DNA from 4 places in the Solibacillus sp. FSL H8-0523 genome. Region 2 is predicted to be linked to each of the others. Evidence: a T-box and tRNA genes for the amino acid it is inferred to sense, from the RefSeq annotation. Region 2 holds a T-box; the other regions hold tRNA genes.
What was found. A T-box is a leader RNA that pairs with one kind of tRNA and senses whether it is charged. The one in region 2 lies ahead of NSQ62_RS14750 (valine--tRNA ligase), so its partner is inferred to be a tRNA-Val.
Positions count from the first base shown of each region.

Region 1: it has a tRNA-Val gene. The T-box ahead of NSQ62_RS14750 (valine--tRNA ligase) is inferred to sense a tRNA for this amino acid. The anticodon was not compared.
Region 3: it has a tRNA-Val gene. The T-box ahead of NSQ62_RS14750 (valine--tRNA ligase) is inferred to sense a tRNA for this amino acid. The anticodon was not compared.
Region 4: it has a tRNA-Val gene. The T-box ahead of NSQ62_RS14750 (valine--tRNA ligase) is inferred to sense a tRNA for this amino acid. The anticodon was not compared.

Region 1 is NZ_CP150291.1:4,005,371-4,010,162, reverse strand. It holds rRNA gene NSQ62_RS20190 (23S ribosomal RNA) at 1-1,237, shown strand, start outside; rRNA gene rrf (5S ribosomal RNA) at 1,356-1,471, shown strand; gene NSQ62_RS20180 (FBP domain-containing protein) at 1,708-2,340, shown strand; tRNA gene NSQ62_RS20175 (tRNA-Asn) at 2,816-2,891, shown strand; tRNA gene NSQ62_RS20170 (tRNA-Glu) at 3,027-3,101, shown strand; tRNA gene NSQ62_RS20165 (tRNA-Val) at 3,144-3,219, shown strand; tRNA gene NSQ62_RS20160 (tRNA-Tyr) at 3,249-3,332, shown strand; tRNA gene NSQ62_RS20155 (tRNA-Gln) at 3,346-3,420, shown strand; tRNA gene NSQ62_RS20150 (tRNA-Lys) at 3,437-3,509, shown strand; gene rocF (arginase) at 3,694-4,599, shown strand; gene sigW (RNA polymerase sigma factor SigW) at 4,740-4,792, shown strand, end outside.
Region 2 is NZ_CP150291.1:2,944,407-2,949,198, forward strand. It holds gene NSQ62_RS14750 (valine--tRNA ligase) at 1-1,693, opposite strand, end outside; T-box leader at 1,870-2,251, opposite strand; gene NSQ62_RS14755 (hypothetical protein) at 2,357-2,548, shown strand; gene NSQ62_RS14760 (alanine racemase) at 2,613-3,236, opposite strand; gene hemL (glutamate-1-semialdehyde 2,1-aminomutase) at 3,294-4,583, opposite strand; gene hemB (porphobilinogen synthase) at 4,585-4,792, opposite strand, start outside.
Region 3 is NZ_CP150291.1:106,347-111,138, forward strand. It holds rRNA gene NSQ62_RS00495 (23S ribosomal RNA) at 1-1,341, shown strand, start outside; rRNA gene rrf (5S ribosomal RNA) at 1,458-1,573, shown strand; tRNA gene NSQ62_RS00505 (tRNA-Val) at 1,585-1,660, shown strand; tRNA gene NSQ62_RS00510 (tRNA-Thr) at 1,671-1,746, shown strand; tRNA gene NSQ62_RS00515 (tRNA-Lys) at 1,754-1,829, shown strand; tRNA gene NSQ62_RS00520 (tRNA-Leu) at 1,848-1,932, shown strand; tRNA gene NSQ62_RS00525 (tRNA-Gly) at 1,977-2,051, shown strand; tRNA gene NSQ62_RS00530 (tRNA-Leu) at 2,058-2,146, shown strand; tRNA gene NSQ62_RS00535 (tRNA-Arg) at 2,164-2,240, shown strand; tRNA gene NSQ62_RS00540 (tRNA-Pro) at 2,247-2,323, shown strand; tRNA gene NSQ62_RS00545 (tRNA-Ala) at 2,330-2,405, shown strand; rRNA gene NSQ62_RS00550 (16S ribosomal RNA) at 2,528-4,082, shown strand; tRNA gene NSQ62_RS00555 (tRNA-Ile) at 4,182-4,258, shown strand; tRNA gene NSQ62_RS00560 (tRNA-Ala) at 4,296-4,371, shown strand; rRNA gene NSQ62_RS00565 (23S ribosomal RNA) at 4,495-4,792, shown strand, end outside.
Region 4 is NZ_CP150291.1:2,418,496-2,423,287, reverse strand. It holds rRNA gene NSQ62_RS12100 (23S ribosomal RNA) at 1-2,735, shown strand, start outside; rRNA gene rrf (5S ribosomal RNA) at 2,801-2,916, shown strand; tRNA gene NSQ62_RS12090 (tRNA-Val) at 2,928-3,003, shown strand; tRNA gene NSQ62_RS12085 (tRNA-Met) at 3,138-3,212, shown strand; tRNA gene NSQ62_RS12080 (tRNA-Asp) at 3,216-3,291, shown strand; tRNA gene NSQ62_RS12075 (tRNA-Phe) at 3,297-3,372, shown strand; tRNA gene NSQ62_RS12070 (tRNA-Gly) at 3,376-3,449, shown strand; tRNA gene NSQ62_RS12065 (tRNA-Ile) at 3,456-3,529, shown strand; tRNA gene NSQ62_RS12060 (tRNA-Asn) at 3,548-3,623, shown strand; tRNA gene NSQ62_RS12055 (tRNA-Glu) at 3,625-3,696, shown strand; gene NSQ62_RS12050 (DUF3997 domain-containing protein) at 3,937-4,377, opposite strand.

The sequences.
Region 1 (4,792 bases), 1.1 Mb from region 2:
GCGAGAGAACTCTCGTTAAGGAACTCGGCAAAATGACCCCGTAACTTCGGGAGAAGGGGTGCTCTGTTAGCGTGCAAGCGTGAGAGAGCCGCAGTGAATAGGCCCAGGCGACTGTTTAGCAAAAACACAGGTCTCTGCAAAACCGTAAGGTGACGTATAGGGGCTGACGCCTGCCCGGTGCTGGAAGGTTAAGAGGAGTGGTTAGCGCAAGCGAAGCTGCGAATTGAAGCCCCAGTAAACGGCGGCCGTAACTATAACGGTCCTAAGGTAGCGAAATTCCTTGTCGGGTAAGTTCCGACCCGCACGAAAGGCGTAACGATCTGGGCACTGTCTCAACGAGAGACTCGGTGAAATTATAGTACCTGTGAAGATGCAGGTTACCCGCGACAGGACGGAAAGACCCCGTGGAGCTTTACTGTAGCCTGATATTGAATTTTGGTACAACTTGTACAGGATAGGTAGGAGCCAGAGATCCCGGAGCGCCAGCTTCGGAGGAGGCGTCAGTGGGATACTACCCTGGTTGTATTGAACTTCTAACCCATGCCCCTTAGCGGGGTAGGAGACAGTGTCAGGCGGACAGTTTGACTGGGGCGGTCGCCTCCTAAAGAGTAACGGAGGCGCCCAAAGGTTCCCTCAGAATGGTTGGAAATCATTCGTAGAGTGTAAAGGCATAAGGGAGCTTGACTGCGAGACCTACAAGTCGAGCAGGGTCGAAAGACGGGCTTAGTGATCCGGTGGTTCCGCATGGAAGGGCCATCGCTCAACGGATAAAAGCTACCCCGGGGATAACAGGCTTATCTCCCCCAAGAGTCCACATCGACGGGGAGGTTTGGCACCTCGATGTCGGCTCATCGCATCCTGGGGCTGTAGTCGGTCCCAAGGGTTGGGCTGTTCGCCCATTAAAGCGGTACGCGAGCTGGGTTCAGAACGTCGTGAGACAGTTCGGTCCCTATCCGTCGTGGGCGTAGGAAATTTGAGAGGAGCTGTCCTTAGTACGAGAGGACCGGGATGGACACACCGCTGGTGTACCAGTTGTTCTGCCAAGAGCATCGCTGGGTAGCTATGTGTGGACGGGATAAGTGCTGAAAGCATCTAAGCATGAAGCCCCCCTCAAGATGAGATTTCCCATTACGCAAGTAAGTAAGACCCCTGAAAGACGATCAGGTAGATAGGTTCGAGGTGGAAGCGCAGTGATGTGTGGAGCTGACGAATACTAATCGGTCGAGGACTTAACCACAATTTATGAACATCAATGAAACGTTTATCCAGTTTTGAAAGAATAAAAATTTATTAAAAAACACTTGATATTTATATCAATATTGTAGTATAATAAATCTTGTCTTCCAATAAAATAGTCTAGTGATGATGGCAAAGAGGTCACACCTGTTCCCATACCGAACACAGAAGTTAAGCTCTTTAGCGCCGATGGTAGTTGGGGGTTTCCCCCTGTGAGAGTAGGACGTCGCTAGGCTCAAAAAGTCGCTGCTGATTTAGTCAGTAGTGGCTTTTTTTATGTAAAAATTTAATGTTAATATTACATCCAGATGATTGTGTCTTTCAACCAATCATCTGGTTTTTTTGATCCTTTTAGAAGTCAATAAATGATTAAGACTGAAAAATATTATACTAGCATAGTTGACGTAGCAAATAGAAAGCTCTACGATATGGAGTAAATAATTTTATCTAGTTTTTAATGGAGGAAACAATATGACAACACCCTTTCTAACAGTAGCCGATGTGCGATTAATCGAGCAGCAAGTAACTAAGATTCTTCGTGCAAAATCATCTTCAAGCGATTCAAAAGTTGTAAGTACAGTTAGAGCGCTTGCAATTGGTGAGCTCCGTGAAAATCTAACGACAATTGATGAAGCGATTATAAAAGAAGTAGAAATGATTGAGAATAGCATGGGCGCCGAGCTGTTTATTCATGGTTTAAAAGCCTATACAATCCCGTTTAAAGCAATTAGTGATAAAGGGTTGCAAAAACTATTTAAAAAAGATAAAAAGTTAAAATTACCGAAGTTAGACCTGGTTGATTGGCAGGAGATTAGCTACTTTTCTTGGCTTGATAAGGGTACGAATCGTCAGTATATCGTTTTAGAAAAAGAAGGTGAATATACAGCGCTACGTGGTGTTTATGAAGCACCAACGCCGATAAAAGGGATTTGTGCGATTTGTAATCACGATAGCTCATTGCACCTGTTTACGGCAACTGTAAAAGGAAATGGCGATAACTATACATCATATAGCAATTATATTTGTGCAGATGCAACGATTTGTAACGCGAATGTAAGTAACTATACAAAGTTATCTGAGTTTGTTGCCCGTAATTTAGTGTAAGATCGAAGTCACTTCTAAATGAGGTGGCTTTTAAAAACGGCACTTGAAAAATTAAAAGCTGGTAAAATGGTTCAAACGTTTCAGTAGAGCTTCAATCGTTATTTAGAGCGTCAGTTCAGCCTTACATGATGTCGTGGCTACAATATGATCCACAACAGGAATTATCGAATGTATCAGCGCCCATTTTAATCGTGCAAGGCAAAAAGGATAACCAAATAACATAAGCAGATGCTTCAGCCTTGCAAAATGGCAATAAGCAAGCGACTGTACGCTATTTCGACCCTGCTTTTTGTTCTACTTTTTAGTAGGAAATTTAGTCGAAAATAACCAAAATTTCTATCCTATTCAGAAAATTTAAATAAATTTAAAATCACCCTAAATTATTTTGAAAAAACGCTTGTATTAATCAAAAACGTTGCTATAATAAGAAATGTACTAAAGAGAGCAACATAAACTCAGTACATACTAGTAGCGTTCCGAAGTAGCTCAGTTGGTAGAGCATCCGGCTGTTAACCGGCAGGTCGCAGGTTCGAGTCCTGCCTTCGGAGCCATTTTTTTTGCGTTTTTTTAGCAAAATATGAAAATAAAAATTCTTTTAAAAAAATTTTCAAAAAAGGGTTGCATACTTTAGAGAATGATGGTAATATAAATCTTGTCTTAAAGAGAGCAACATTATATAAAGTAACGGCCCGTTGGTCAAGTGGTTAAGACACCGCCCTTTCACGGCGGTAACACGGGTTCGAATCCCGTACGGGTCACCATTTAAGGCTTCATAAAAAAATAATCATAACACTTGTTAGTATGGAGGATTAGCTCAGCTGGGAGAGCACCTGCCTTACAAGCAGGGGGTCGGCGGTTCGAGCCCGTCATCCTCCACCATATTTTTTAACAAGCTGTTATACTGTGTCGGAGGGGTAGCGAAGTGGCTAAACGCGGCGGACTGTAAATCCGCTCCTTAGGGTTCGGCGGTTCGAATCCGTCCCCCTCCACCATCTATAAAATGTTTGGGGTATAGCCAAGCGGTAAGGCAACGGATTTTGATTCCGTCATGCCCTGGTTCGAATCCAGGTTCCCCAGCCATTTTTTTATTTTTTATGAGCCATTAGCTCAGTTGGTAGAGCATCTGACTTTTAATCAGAGGGTCGAAGGTTCGAGTCCTTCATGGCTCACTTTTATTTTTGCAATTTAGAAGTGTACTTAAATATAAAAATTACAATCCTTTACTTAATTCTAAGTAAGGGATTTTTTGCGTCTAAAAAGGGAAAAGCATGTACGAGCTCGAAAAGAGACTAATGAGCATAGTTTAGAAGAGTAGAGTAAACGAAATGCAAACATGTTAGGGGATGCGAAAAGATGAAGAATAGAAACGTTTCAATTATTGGAGTACCTTGTGATTATGGGCAGCAACGACGAGGTGTGGATATGGGGCCGAGTGCCATACGCTATGCAGGATTACAGGAACGTTTACAAATACTTGGCTATGAAGTAGTGGATGAAGGGAATATTCGAGCGTCTGATCAACAGAGATTAGAGCAACAAGATACGCGTCTTTTAAATTTAGAAGAAGTTATACAGGTGAATACGGAGCTTGCCAATATGGTGAAGTTGGTTGTTGAAAATCAACGTACACCGCTTGTGCTTGGTGGGGATCATAGTATTGCGATTGGGACACTGGCAGGTTTATCGTTACATTATAAAAACTTAGGCGTTATTTGGTTTGATGCACACGCTGATTTAAATACACCAGAAACAACGCCATCAGGTAATATTCACGGGATGCCGCTTGCGACGAGTATTGGTTTGGGGCATGAGCGCTTAACATCAATTTTACACAGTGAAGCAAAAATACAGGCGGAAAACATTATTATTATTGGCGGGCGTTCGATTGATGAAGGGGAGCGTGTGTTAATAAAGGAACGTGGTATTCAAGTGTATACAATGCACGAAATTGATCGATTAGGAATGACGCATGTAATGGAACAAACGCTTGCCTACTTCAAAGAAAAACAAATTGATGGGCTGCATTTATCGCTGGATTTAGATGCACTAGACCCGCTCTACACACCAGGAGTCGGAACACCAGTTGCGGGAGGCATTACATATCGTGAAAGTCACTTGGCAATGGAGATGATTCAGGAATCAGGCCTGTTAACTTCTGCTGAATTTGTTGAGGTGAATCCGATTTTAGATGAACACAATAAAACGGCAGATGTTGCAGTTGCGCTCGTTGGTTCGTTATTTGGGGAAACTTTAGTATGAATATTGAGAAAACATATATTGGAAGAAACGAAATTTGCTATAATAAAGAAATCGATTATAAATTTTTCGTAAAAAAATGAAACCTTTATATGTGCCGTCCGTATATATAGAACAGCTAATAAGGTGGAGAGGAAAGACAAATGGATGCGTTAGTAAATAAAAGAATAAAGCAAGTGCTTAAAGGTGATCAAAA
Region 2 (4,792 bases):
TTGAGTAACGTAAGTCTTGACCTGGAGAAGAACCTGTCGCTAAGAAGTAACGTAATGAATCGGCACCATACTCTGCGATTACTTCCATTGGGTCAACACCGTTACCTAATGACTTCGACATTTTACGGCCTTCTGCATCACGTACTAAACCATGGATTAATACGTCTTCAAATGGACGCTTGCCTGTGAATTCTTTCCCTTGGAAAATCATACGGCTTACCCAGAAGAAGATGATGTCATAACCCGTTACAAGTGTACTTGTTGGATAATAACGCTTGAATAGCTCTGCTTCCTCGTTTGGCCAATCCATTGTTGAAAACGGCCATAATGCAGAAGAGAACCACGTATCAAGTACGTCTTCGTCTTGTGTCCAGTTTTCTTTATCTGCAGGTGCATCTTTCCCTACGTATAATTCACCAGTTTCATTGTGGTACCAAGCTGGAATTTGGTGACCCCACCATAATTGACGAGAAATACACCAGTCATGAATGTTTTCCATCCAGCGGTTGTATGTGTTTTCGAAACGGTTTGGTACGAAGTTTACTTTTTCCGCTTCATCTTTTTGCATTTCTAATGCTTGTTCAGCAAGTGGTCCCATTTTTACGAACCATTGTTTTGACAAGTAAGGCTCTACTACTGCGTTCGTACGCTCAGAGTGACCTACTTGGTGTACGTGTGGTTCGATTTCAACAAGCACGCCGGCTTCTTGTAAATCCACAACAATTTGTTTACGGCATTCGAAACGATCCATGCCAGCATATTTACCAGCTAAATCATTCATTGAACCATCTTCGTTCATTACTAAAATACGCTCTAAGTTATGGCGATTACCTACTTCAAAGTCGTTCGGGTCATGTGCTGGTGTCATTTTTACAACACCTGTACCGAAGTCTTTATCTACATAGTCATCTGCTACGATTGGAATTTCGCGGCCTACGATTGGTAAAATAACCGTTTTACCTACTAAGTGTGCATAGCGCTCATCTTCAGGGTGTACAGCTACACCAGAGTCACCCAGCATTGTTTCTGGACGTGTTGTCGCTACGCGTAATACGCCCGAACCATCTGCAAGTGGGTATTCCATATGGTAGAATGCGCCTTCTACTTCTTTGTGAATAACTTCAATGTCAGAAAGAGCTGTTTTTGCAGCTGGATCCCAGTTAATAATGCGCTCACCACGGTAAATTAAGCCTTTTTCGTATAATGTTACGAATACTTCATTTACAGCTTTGTTTAAGCCTTCATCTAATGTGAAGCGCTCTTTTGAGTAGTCTAAGGCTAAGCCTAATTTCGACCATTGTGCACGAATGTGAGAAGCGTATTCTTCTTTCCATTCCCATGTTTTTTCTAAGAATTTTTCACGGCCTAAATCATAGCGAGAAACGCCTTCACTGCGTAATTTTTCTTCTACCTTTGCTTGTGTGGCAATCCCTGCATGGTCCATACCTGGTAACCATAATGCATCATAGCCTTGCATGCGTTTCATACGGATTAACATATCTTGTAATGTTGTATCCCAAGCGTGACCAAGGTGTAATTTACCTGTTACGTTTGGTGGTGGAATTACGATAGAATAAGGCTCTTTATCGCTTGTTGGGTCTGCTTCAAAAAATTTACCGTTTAACCACCATTCATAGCGGCCGGCTTCTGTTGACTGTGGATCATACTTTGTTGGCATTGTTAATTCAGTCATGTGTCTCTCTCCTTTAAAATGAATTCAACTTAAATCAAATTCGCCTTGGCGTATTTGCCTCCAGTTTTTTCGAGGTAACTCGAAAAGTTCCTTTAAAAAACTGTGACATCTGCCAGAGGCTTGTTTTAGCGCGTTTGTAAATATGCGCTAAAACACAAAAAACTCCCGTCGTCTAAAAAAAGGACGAGGGAGTTAAGTCGCGGTACCACCTTTAATTCCGTTTGGATTTAGTAAAGCGCTCGCATACGTCGTCACTTGCTTCACTCGTCCACTCGTGAACTACATGTTCAACTCGTGTCTTCGCTCAGCTACGTTCCTCGTCTGACAAGCGCTTTCTTTAAATCCAAATCATTTAAATAAGCGCTCGCATATGCGTGCGTTCCTATGCCCAATCGGCACTTCATTCGATAACGGTGTTTAACCGGAACTTAGCTACTCATGGTTCACTAAGTCAGCTCCTAGGCTACCTTCTGTAAATGCTATGTAGAAACTTTTCAGCTACCGTTTCCTCTCTAGTACATCGCAGGATTACATACTCTTCCTATTCAACGCTTCAAATATATAGTTGGTCTTTATTTTATGATGTTTTACATGAAATATCAAGTGCTGTGTTTACACATGTTCATTTGACCGAACATATACTGTACAAAAGGAGTTTTTTTGTTGCGAAGAAATTATAATCCCTACCTATTACCCCCATGGCTTCGGAAATTTCGCTTTTTAATGCGGCAGTGTATTCTCCCGTTAACGATTTTCCAGGCAATCCGAACAATTTTTCTCCCGACAACCGGTGATATTATTTTGTTGTTTATCCTCATTTTATTTAGTTATCTATTATTAACAGATTTCATTTGAACTTTTCTCTAATAAAACGTTAAAAAGGCAATAAAGATTCGACTTCATCTTTATTGCCCTTTCATTATTTACGCGCTGTATTAAGGTGTACTTGTACAACACTATATGCTTCTGCTAGCTGCTCTAAAAAATCAACCTCTTCACTTGAAAGCTGCGGCGTTTCTTCGATGAGTGTTTTCACATATTCTAGTGGCTCTTTTGCTGGTGATTCTTCCTTTATTGCCTCTGTAACCGGCACCTCTTCGATGATTACTTCTGATTTCTTCTCTTCTTGAACCGGTTCCACTTCTTGAACGAGCGTTTTTTTCTCTACATCACAGCGTACATCCCAACTACATACGCATTGCCCCGCTTCATTAATTTCAACCGAGGATTTCAATACGTTTACAGCGACATTTTCTATATCGTCATTCGGTAAATCAATTGAAAACGGCATAGCGTACTCAAAATAAGCCTCATCCTTTTCAATGTCTACATGCTCAATGAACGTGCCTTCTTGAGCAGATGCGTCACGTTCCTTAAAATCAAATTGCATATTACCCTTTAACACGTATACGCCTTTTATGACGATGGAATCCTCTTTATTTTCACTGTGCCAATTCGGTTCAACCTTAATAACAGAGCCCTGTTGGACGGTACCGAAATGAGCTGGGAAACATAATACTTCTTGCATTTGCCAATTTTGCATAAAAAAATCCCCTCCCTACGCTTTACGATATGCGTAGAAAGGGAATTTATGAACATTTTAGCGTGCTAACTTCTCAAATACGTTATGGAAGGCTGCTACTGTTTTTGCAATATGCTCTTCCGTATGAGCAGTTGAGATAAACAAACCTTCAAATTGTGATGGTGGTAAGAAGACACCTTCCTCAGCCATTAATTTAAAGTATTCAGCGAATAATACTAAATCAGATGTTTTCGCTGATTCGAAGTCTACTACGTCTTCATTTGTGAAGAAGAAGCCAATCATCGAGCCTGCACGGTTGACTGTATGCGGAATATTGAATTTCGTTGCAGCTGCGCGGAAACCTTCTTCTAATTGATCACCAAGTTTTTGGAAATATTCATAAGAAGCCGGTGTTAATTGCTCTAATGTCGCGCGGCCTGCCGTCATTGCAAGTGGGTTTCCTGACAGTGTACCTGCTTGATAAATCGGACCAGCTGGCGCGATTTGCTCCATAATTTCACGTTTACCTGCAAATGCACCAACTGGTAAACCACCACCGATTACTTTACCTAGCGTTGTTAAGTCCGGTGTTACACCGTAATAACCTTGTGCACAGCCGTAGTCTACACGGAAGCCCGTCATTACTTCGTCGAAAATTAATACTGTACCATATTGTTCCGTTAACGCGCGTAAGCCTGTTAAAAACTCTGGCTTTGGTGGGACAACGCCCATGTTCCCAGCTACCGGCTCTACAATAACAGCCGCTAATTCTGAACCAAATTTTTCGAATACGATTTTCGTTGCTTCTAAATCGTTATAAGCAACGGTTAACGTGTTTTTCGCGATATCTGCTGGAACCCCTGGAGAATCTGGTAAGCCTAGTGTAGCGACACCAGAACCTGCTTTAATTAATAATGAATCGCCGTGTCCATGATAAGAACCTTCGAATTTCAAAATTTTATCGCGACCTGTATACCCGCGCGCTAAACGTAAAGCTGACATTGTTGCCTCTGTACCAGAAGAAACGAAACGGATCATTTCAATACCAGGTACGCGGTCCATTACTAATTTGGCTAATTCATTTTCAGAAAGAGACGGCGCACCAAATGAAGTTGCTTTTGCCGCTTGCTCTTGAATCGCTTGTACTACTTTTGGCTCTGAGTGACCTAAAATAAGCGGCCCCCAAGATAATACATAATCGATATACTCGTTGCCATCGATATCGGTAATGATTGCCCCTTTACCTGAATCCATGAAAATTGGATCTAAGTTGACTGATTTGAATGCACGAACTGGTGAGTTTACACCACCTGGCATTAAGTCAATTGCTTCAGTGAATGCTGCTTTTGATTTTTCGTAACTACGCATCTTATTTTTCCCCCAACCAACGACATACGTCTTTTGCATGATAAGTAATAATTAAGTCTGAACCTGCACGCTTCATACCTAGTAATGTTTCCATTACGACTGATTTTTCATCAATCCATCCATTTTGTGCAGCCGCTTTTACCATTGAATATTCACCTGAAACGTTATACGCAACAACTGGTAATGTGAAGTTGTTTTTCACATCACGG
Region 3 (4,792 bases), 1.3 Mb from region 2:
GACGAAGTTCCTGATTTCACACTGCCAAGAAAAGCCTCTATCGAGGTGAGAGGTGCCCGTACCGCAAACCGACACAGGTAGTCGAGGAGAGAATCCTAAGGTGTGCGAGAGAACTCTCGTTAAGGAACTCGGCAAAATGACCCCGTAACTTCGGGAGAAGGGGTGCTCTGTTAGCGTGCAAGCGTGAGAGAGCCGCAGTGAATAGGCCCAGGCGACTGTTTAGCAAAAACACAGGTCTCTGCAAAACCGTAAGGTGACGTATAGGGGCTGACGCCTGCCCGGTGCTGGAAGGTTAAGAGGAGTGGTTAGCGCAAGCGAAGCTGCGAATTGAAGCCCCAGTAAACGGCGGCCGTAACTATAACGGTCCTAAGGTAGCGAAATTCCTTGTCGGGTAAGTTCCGACCCGCACGAAAGGCGTAACGATCTGGGCACTGTCTCAACGAGAGACTCGGTGAAATTATAGTACCTGTGAAGATGCAGGTTACCCGCGACAGGACGGAAAGACCCCGTGGAGCTTTACTGTAGCCTGATATTGAATTTTGGTACAACTTGTACAGGATAGGTAGGAGCCAGAGATCCCGGAGCGCCAGCTTCGGAGGAGGCGTCAGTGGGATACTACCCTGGTTGTATTGAACTTCTAACCCATGCCCCTTAGCGGGGTAGGAGACAGTGTCAGGCGGACAGTTTGACTGGGGCGGTCGCCTCCTAAAGAGTAACGGAGGCGCCCAAAGGTTCCCTCAGAATGGTTGGAAATCATTCGTAGAGTGTAAAGGCATAAGGGAGCTTGACTGCGAGACCTACAAGTCGAGCAGGGTCGAAAGACGGGCTTAGTGATCCGGTGGTTCCGCATGGAAGGGCCATCGCTCAACGGATAAAAGCTACCCCGGGGATAACAGGCTTATCTCCCCCAAGAGTCCACATCGACGGGGAGGTTTGGCACCTCGATGTCGGCTCATCGCATCCTGGGGCTGTAGTCGGTCCCAAGGGTTGGGCTGTTCGCCCATTAAAGCGGTACGCGAGCTGGGTTCAGAACGTCGTGAGACAGTTCGGTCCCTATCCGTCGTGGGCGTAGGAAATTTGAGAGGAGCTGTCCTTAGTACGAGAGGACCGGGATGGACACACCGCTGGTGTACCAGTTGTTCTGCCAAGAGCATCGCTGGGTAGCTATGTGTGGACGGGATAAGTGCTGAAAGCATCTAAGCATGAAGCCCCCCTCAAGATGAGATTTCCCATTACGCAAGTAAGTAAGACCCCTGAAAGACGATCAGGTAGATAGGTTCGAGGTGGAAGCGCAGTGATGTGTGGAGCTGACGAATACTAATCGGTCGAGGACTTAACCACAATTTATGAACATCAATGAAACGTTTATCCAGTTTTGAAAGAATAAAATTTATTAAAAACACTTGACTTTTAAGGATAGTGTAGTATAATAAATATTGTCTTTTACAATAAAATAGTCTAGTGATGATGGCAAAGAGGTCACACCCGTTCCCATACCGAACACGGAAGTTAAGCTCTTTAGCGCCGATGGTAGTTGGGGGTTTCCCCCTGTGAGAGTAGGACGTCGCTAGGCTGTATTACCCAGGAGGATTAGCTCAGCTGGGAGAGCACCTGCCTTACAAGCAGGGGGTCGGCGGTTCGAGCCCGTCATCCTCCACCATTTCTAAAATGCCGGTGTAGCTCAGTTGGTAGAGCAACTGACTTGTAATCAGTAGGTCGAGGGTTCGACTCCTTTCGCCGGCACCATTTTAGAGAGCCATTAGCTCAGTTGGTAGAGCATCTGACTTTTAATCAGAGGGTCGAAGGTTCGAGTCCTTCATGGCTCACCAGTTTTATATTTGTCTGCTGCGGGTGTGGCGGAATTGGCAGACGCACTAGACTTAGGATCTAGCGCCGCAAGGCGTGGGGGTTCGACTCCCTTCACCCGCACCATTTTAATTTCATATACTGTCAGATAAAAATAGCTTATGCATTTTGCGGAAGTAGTTCAGTGGTAGAACACCACCTTGCCAAGGTGGGGGTCGCGAGTTCGAACCTCGTCTTCCGCTCCAAAAAATGCCGGGGTGGCGGAACTGGCAGACGCACAGGACTTAAAATCCTGCGGTGAGTGATCACCGTGCCGGTTCGATTCCGGCCCTCGGCACCATTTTTAAATAAATAATTGCGCTCGTAGCTCAATTGGATAGAGCATCTGACTACGAATCAGAAGGTTGTAGGTTCAAGTCCTGTCGAGCGCACCAATTTTCCGGAATGTAGCTCAGCTTGGTAGAGCACTTGGTTTGGGACCAAGGGGTCGTAGGTTCGAATCCTGTCATTCCGACCATTTTATGGGGCCTTAGCTCAGCTGGGAGAGCGCCTGCCTTGCACGCAGGAGGTCAGCGGTTCGATCCCGCTAGGCTCCACCATGAACCTTGAAAACTGAACAAGCAACGTTAATGAAAAACAAGTTTCTTAAATGAAACAAACAATAGATTTCAACTTTAATTAGTTGGATCGCTAGCAAAGCAAATGAGCTTTCAAACTAACTATTATGGAGAGTTTGATCCTGGCTCAGGACGAACGCTGGCGGCGTGCCTAATACATGCAAGTCGAGCGAATGATTAGAGAAGCTTGCTTCTCTCTGATTTAGCGGCGGACGGGTGAGTAACACGTGGGTAACCTACCCTATAGACTGGGATAACTTCGGGAAACCGGAGCTAATACCGGATAATACTTCGAAACACATGTTTTGAAGTTGAAAGATGGTTTCGGCTATCACTATAGGATGGACCCGCGGCGCATTAGCTAGTTGGTGAGGTAACGGCTCACCAAGGCAACGATGCGTAGCCGACCTGAGAGGGTGATCGGCCACACTGGGACTGAGACACGGCCCAGACTCCTACGGGAGGCAGCAGTAGGGAATCTTCCACAATGGACGAAAGTCTGATGGAGCAACGCCGCGTGAGTGAAGAAGGATTTCGGTTCGTAAAACTCTGTTGCAAGGGAAGAACAAGTAGCGTAGTAACTGGCGCTACCTTGACGGTACCTTGTTAGAAAGCCACGGCTAACTACGTGCCAGCAGCCGCGGTAATACGTAGGTGGCAAGCGTTGTCCGGAATTATTGGGCGTAAAGCGCGCGCAGGTGGTTCCTTAAGTCTGATGTGAAAGCCCCCGGCTCAACCGGGGAGGGTCATTGGAAACTGGGGAACTTGAGTGCAGAAGAGGATAGTGGAATTCCAAGTGTAGCGGTGAAATGCGTAGAGATTTGGAGGAACACCAGTGGCGAAGGCGACTATCTGGTCTGTAACTGACACTGAGGCGCGAAAGCGTGGGGAGCAAACAGGATTAGATACCCTGGTAGTCCACGCCGTAAACGATGAGTGCTAAGTGTTGGGGGGTTTCCGCCCCTCAGTGCTGCAGCTAACGCATTAAGCACTCCGCCTGGGGAGTACGGTCGCAAGACTGAAACTCAAAGGAATTGACGGGGGCCCGCACAAGCGGTGGAGCATGTGGTTTAATTCGAAGCAACGCGAAGAACCTTACCAGGTCTTGACATCCCATTGACCACTGTAGAGATACAGTTTTCCCTTCGGGGACAACGGTGACAGGTGGTGCATGGTTGTCGTCAGCTCGTGTCGTGAGATGTTGGGTTAAGTCCCGCAACGAGCGCAACCCTTGTTCTTAGTTGCCATCATTTAGTTGGGCACTCTAAGGAGACTGCCGGTGATAAACCGGAGGAAGGTGGGGATGACGTCAAATCATCATGCCCCTTATGACCTGGGCTACACACGTGCTACAATGGACGATACAAACGGTTGCCAACCCGCGAGGGGGAGCTAATCCGATAAAATCGTTCTCAGTTCGGATTGTAGGCTGCAACTCGCCTACATGAAGCCGGAATCGCTAGTAATCGTGGATCAGCATGCCACGGTGAATACGTTCCCGGGCCTTGTACACACCGCCCGTCACACCACGAGAGTTTGTAACACCCGAAGTCGGTGAGGTAACCTTTATGGAGCCAGCCGCCGAAGGTGGGATAGATGATTGGGGTGAAGTCGTAACAAGGTAGCCGTATCGGAAGGTGCGGCTGGATCACCTCCTTTCTAAGGATTATTTCGGAAATCTTCTCTTGGAGAAGATACTCATTAACGTTTGCTGTTCAGTTTTGAAGGTTTATGAATGAATTTTATATACTTCTAAGAGGGCCTATAGCTCAGCTGGTTAGAGCGCACGCCTGATAAGCGTGAGGTCGATGGTTCGAGTCCATTTAGGCCCACCATATAAATTCTTTATATACCTCTTATACCCATAATATTGGGGCCTTAGCTCAGCTGGGAGAGCGCCTGCCTTGCACGCAGGAGGTCAGCGGTTCGATCCCGCTAGGCTCCACCAATTTTTTTGTTCTTTGAAAACTGGATAAAACGACATTGATAAGTAATAAACAAACAATAGATCAAGAAATTGGTCGTGCAATATCCTTAAAATCTTAAATCTTTTGATTTAAGTTTAACTTTTGGTTAAGTTAATAAGGGCGCACGGTGGATGCCTTGGCACTAGGAGTCGATGAAGGACGGCACTAACACCGATATGCCTCGGGGAGCTGTAAGTAAGCTTTGATCCGGGGATTTCCGAATGGGGGAACCCACTATCTTTAATCGGATAGTACACTCACGTGAATTCATAGCGTGTTTGAGACAGACGCAGGGAACTGAAACATCTAAGTACCTGCAGGAACAGAAAGAAAATTCGATTCCCTGAGTAGCGGCGAGCGAAACGGGAAGAGCCCAAACCAAAGAGCTTGCTCTTTGGGGTT
Region 4 (4,792 bases), 530 kb from region 2:
CTGAAACATCTAAGTACCTGCAGGAACAGAAAGAAAATTCGATTCCCTGAGTAGCGGCGAGCGAAACGGGAAGAGCCCAAACCAAAGAGCTTGCTCTTTGGGGTTGTAGGACACTCAATACGGAGTTACAAAAGAATGATTTAGGCGAAGCGACTTGGAAAGGTCCGCAAAATAAGGTAAAAGCCCTGTAGCCCAAAAGTTATTCCCTCCTGAGTGGATCCTGAGTACGGCGGAACACGTGAAATTCCGTCGGAATCCGGGAGGACCATCTCCCAAGGCTAAATACTACCTAGTGACCGATAGTGAACCAGTACCGTGAGGGAAAGGTGAAAAGCACCCCGGAAGGGGAGTGAAATAGATCCTGAAACCGTGTGCCTACAAGTAGTTAGAGCCCGTTAATGGGTGATAGCGTGCCTTTTGTAGAATGAACCGGCGAGTTACGATTACGTGCGAGGTTAAGTTGAGAAGACGGAGCCGCAGCGAAAGCGAGTCTGAATAGGGCGAATTAGTACGTGGTCGTAGACCCGAAACCAGGTGATCTACCCATGTCCAGGGTGAAGGTGAGGTAACACTTACTGGAGGCCCGAACCCACGCACGTTGAAAAGTGCGGGGATGAGGTGTGGGTAGCGGAGAAATTCCAATCGAACCTGGAGATAGCTGGTTCTCTCCGAAATAGCTTTAGGGCTAGCCTCGTGATTGAGAATACTGGAGGTAGAGCACTGTTTGGACTAGGGGGGCATCTCGCTTTACCGAATTCAGACAAACTCCGAATGCCAGATATTTATACACGGGAGTCAGACTGCGAGTGATAAGATCCGTAGTCAAGAGGGAAACAGCCCAGACCACCAGCTAAGGTCCCAAAGTAATCGTTAAGTGGAAAAGGATGTGGCGTTGCTTAGACAACCAGGATGTTGGCTTAGAAGCAGCCATCATTTAAAGAGTGCGTAATAGCTCACTGGTCGAGTGACGCTGCGCCGAAAATGTATCGGGGCTAAACGATTCACCGAAGCTGTGGATGCATCCAATAGGATGCGTGGTAGGAGAGCGTTCTAAGGGCGTTGAAGTCAGACCGGAAGGACTGGTGGAGCGCTTAGAAGTGAGAATGCCGGTATGAGTAGCGAAAGACGGGTGAGAATCCCGTCCACCGTATGACTAAGGTTTCCTGAGGAAGGCTCGTCCGCTCAGGGTTAGTCGGGACCTAAGCCGAGGCCGATAGGCGTAGGCGATGGACAACAGGTTGATATTCCTGTACCACCTCCTCACCGTTTGAGAAATGGGGGGACGCAGTAGGATAGGGTAAGCACGCCGTTGGTTGCGCGTGTTCAAGCAGTAAGGTGTGTATGTAGGCAAATCCGCATACTTTAACATTGAGCTGTGATGACGAGTCCGTATGGACGAAGTTCCTGATTTCACACTGCCAAGAAAAGCCTCTATCGAGGTGAGAGGTGCCCGTACCGCAAACCGACACAGGTAGTCGAGGAGAGAATCCTAAGGTGTGCGAGAGAACTCTCGTTAAGGAACTCGGCAAAATGACCCCGTAACTTCGGGAGAAGGGGTGCTCTGTTAGCGTGCAAGCGTGAGAGAGCCGCAGTGAATAGGCCCAGGCGACTGTTTAGCAAAAACACAGGTCTCTGCAAAACCGTAAGGTGACGTATAGGGGCTGACGCCTGCCCGGTGCTGGAAGGTTAAGAGGAGTGGTTAGCGCAAGCGAAGCTGCGAATTGAAGCCCCAGTAAACGGCGGCCGTAACTATAACGGTCCTAAGGTAGCGAAATTCCTTGTCGGGTAAGTTCCGACCCGCACGAAAGGCGTAACGATCTGGGCACTGTCTCAACGAGAGACTCGGTGAAATTATAGTACCTGTGAAGATGCAGGTTACCCGCGACAGGACGGAAAGACCCCGTGGAGCTTTACTGTAGCCTGATATTGAATTTTGGTACAACTTGTACAGGATAGGTAGGAGCCAGAGATCCCGGAGCGCCAGCTTCGGAGGAGGCGTCAGTGGGATACTACCCTGGTTGTATTGAACTTCTAACCCATGCCCCTTAGCGGGGTAGGAGACAGTGTCAGGCGGACAGTTTGACTGGGGCGGTCGCCTCCTAAAGAGTAACGGAGGCGCCCAAAGGTTCCCTCAGAATGGTTGGAAATCATTCGTAGAGTGTAAAGGCATAAGGGAGCTTGACTGCGAGACCTACAAGTCGAGCAGGGTCGAAAGACGGGCTTAGTGATCCGGTGGTTCCGCATGGAAGGGCCATCGCTCAACGGATAAAAGCTACCCCGGGGATAACAGGCTTATCTCCCCCAAGAGTCCACATCGACGGGGAGGTTTGGCACCTCGATGTCGGCTCATCGCATCCTGGGGCTGTAGTCGGTCCCAAGGGTTGGGCTGTTCGCCCATTAAAGCGGTACGCGAGCTGGGTTCAGAACGTCGTGAGACAGTTCGGTCCCTATCCGTCGTGGGCGTAGGAAATTTGAGAGGAGCTGTCCTTAGTACGAGAGGACCGGGATGGACACACCGCTGGTGTACCAGTTGTTCTGCCAAGAGCATCGCTGGGTAGCTATGTGTGGACGGGATAAGTGCTGAAAGCATCTAAGCATGAAGCCCCCCTCAAGATGAGATTTCCCATTACGCAAGTAAGTAAGACCCCTGAAAGACGATCAGGTAGATAGGTTCGAGGTGGAAGCGCAGTGATGTGTGGAGCTGACGAATACTAATCGGTCGAGGACTTAACCACAATTTATGAACATCAATGAAACGTTTATCCAGTTTTGAAAGAATAAGTTCTTTTAATTTAATAAGTGAAGTGACGATGGCAAAGAGGCCACACCTGTTCCCATACCGAACACAGAAGTTAAGCTCTTTAGCGCCGATGGTAGTTGGGGGTTTCCCCCTGTGAGAGTAGGACGTCGCTTCGCTTTTTTTTTATGGAGGATTAGCTCAGTTGGGAGAGCACCTGCCTTACAAGCAGGGGGTCGGCGGTTCGAGCCCGTCATCCTCCACCATCTAATTTAAATAGTATTATCGCGGGGTGGAGCAAATCGCTAAACAAAGATAGCGATTAGCAGCAACTGAGGGACGAAGTTGATGGCAACTAAGTAGAACTCAGAACATGCGATAACAAACGTAATAATATTGTCGCGGGGTGGAGCAGTGGTAGCTCGTCGGGCTCATAACCCGAAGGTCACAGGTTCAAGTCCTGTCCCCGCAACCAAATGGTCCCGTGGTGTAGCGGTTAACATGCCTGCCTGTCACGCAGGAGATCGCCGGTTCGATCCCGGTCGGGACCGCCATTTGTGGGTTTGTAGCTCAGTTGGTAGAGCATTAGATTGAAGCTCTAAGTGTCGGCGGTTCGATTCCGTCCAAACCCACCATTTGCGGGTGTAGTTTAGTGGTAAAACCTCAGCCTTCCAAGCTGATGTTGTCGGTTCGATTCCGATCACCCGCTCCAGTTTTAGGGCCTATAGCTCAGCTGGTTAGAGCGCACGCCTGATAAGCGTGAGGTCGATGGTTCGAGTCCATTTAGGCCCATCATAGTATTAGTATTGTTCCGAAGTAGCTCAGTTGGTAGAGCATCCGGCTGTTAACCGGCAGGTCGCAGGTTCGAGTCCTGCCTTCGGAGCCATGGCCCGTTGGTCAAGTGGTTAAGACACCGCCCTTTCACGGCGGTAACACGGGTTCGAATCCCGTACGGGTCATTTCTAAGTATGTAACTTCTGTTACATACTTTTTTTACGTTTATACAGCAAAATAAGTAGATAAAAAATGAGTTCGATGCAAGTCGAGTTCATTTTTTAGTTTGAAGTAAATTATTTTTGGTTAATATTCATGGTCTTAACACTAGAAGTATAGAAACTCCTAAATTGTTCCGTCATATAAGGGGCAGTAATTCATCCTCTTTTGAAATTTATCTTAATCTTCTCGATAATATTAGTTAATTATGGTTCCCTTTTCAGCTTTTCGATTGGTGTAAATACGATGTTAATTCCTAATGGGTTCGTTTCATTCTCTAACTCTTTTAACGTAAGAGGGCCTTTTACTTCGTTCTTATCCATTTCGATTATCCAATAAGAATAATGATCATCAGTCGGATTTTTTGGAGGTTCTTCATATCCTCGTTCATCTGCCTTCAAACTCAATTGTTTTGCAATAATATATTGTTCATCCCACCAGACAGCCGTTACCTTTGCTGGTACATATAAATGATTGAATACCGAATCATCGCCATCATTTACCGCTTCATCTCCGTAAATTTGAATTTGATGAGCTGAAAGTCGATCAATGCGATACCCATTATCTAATGGAATTGTATAATCTGCTAATCCCGCACAGCTTGATAAAATAAAACAAGATACGATCAATAAAATTAAATGTTTCAAAGCGACCCCTCCATTTAAAGCTGAATATGCCTCCTACACCGTAAATACACGTATTTTCCTGGGCAGCTTTTCATCCGGATACCCTAGTGCATTCATATAATACATAGCTTCTTGCTGTTGATACACCTCTTGCTCATGACAATGCAAATCCGAAATGTAAGCTACTTTCACCCAAATCCCTCCTCGTAATCTGAAGTATTGAACGTATTGTCGCATATTTATTACTTAAGTAAAAGACAAGAAATCTCGAAGGCATTGGGAAAGGATGGATGTCAAAGTTAAATAGGGACGAGATAGGATAATGAAAACCTACGATGGACACAGTTTCTTATCATCAGCAGAAGCAATGAGACGTAAAATTCGTCATAAGCTTTAGATTCTTGATATCTAGTTATCATCGCAGTATAAAAGGAAT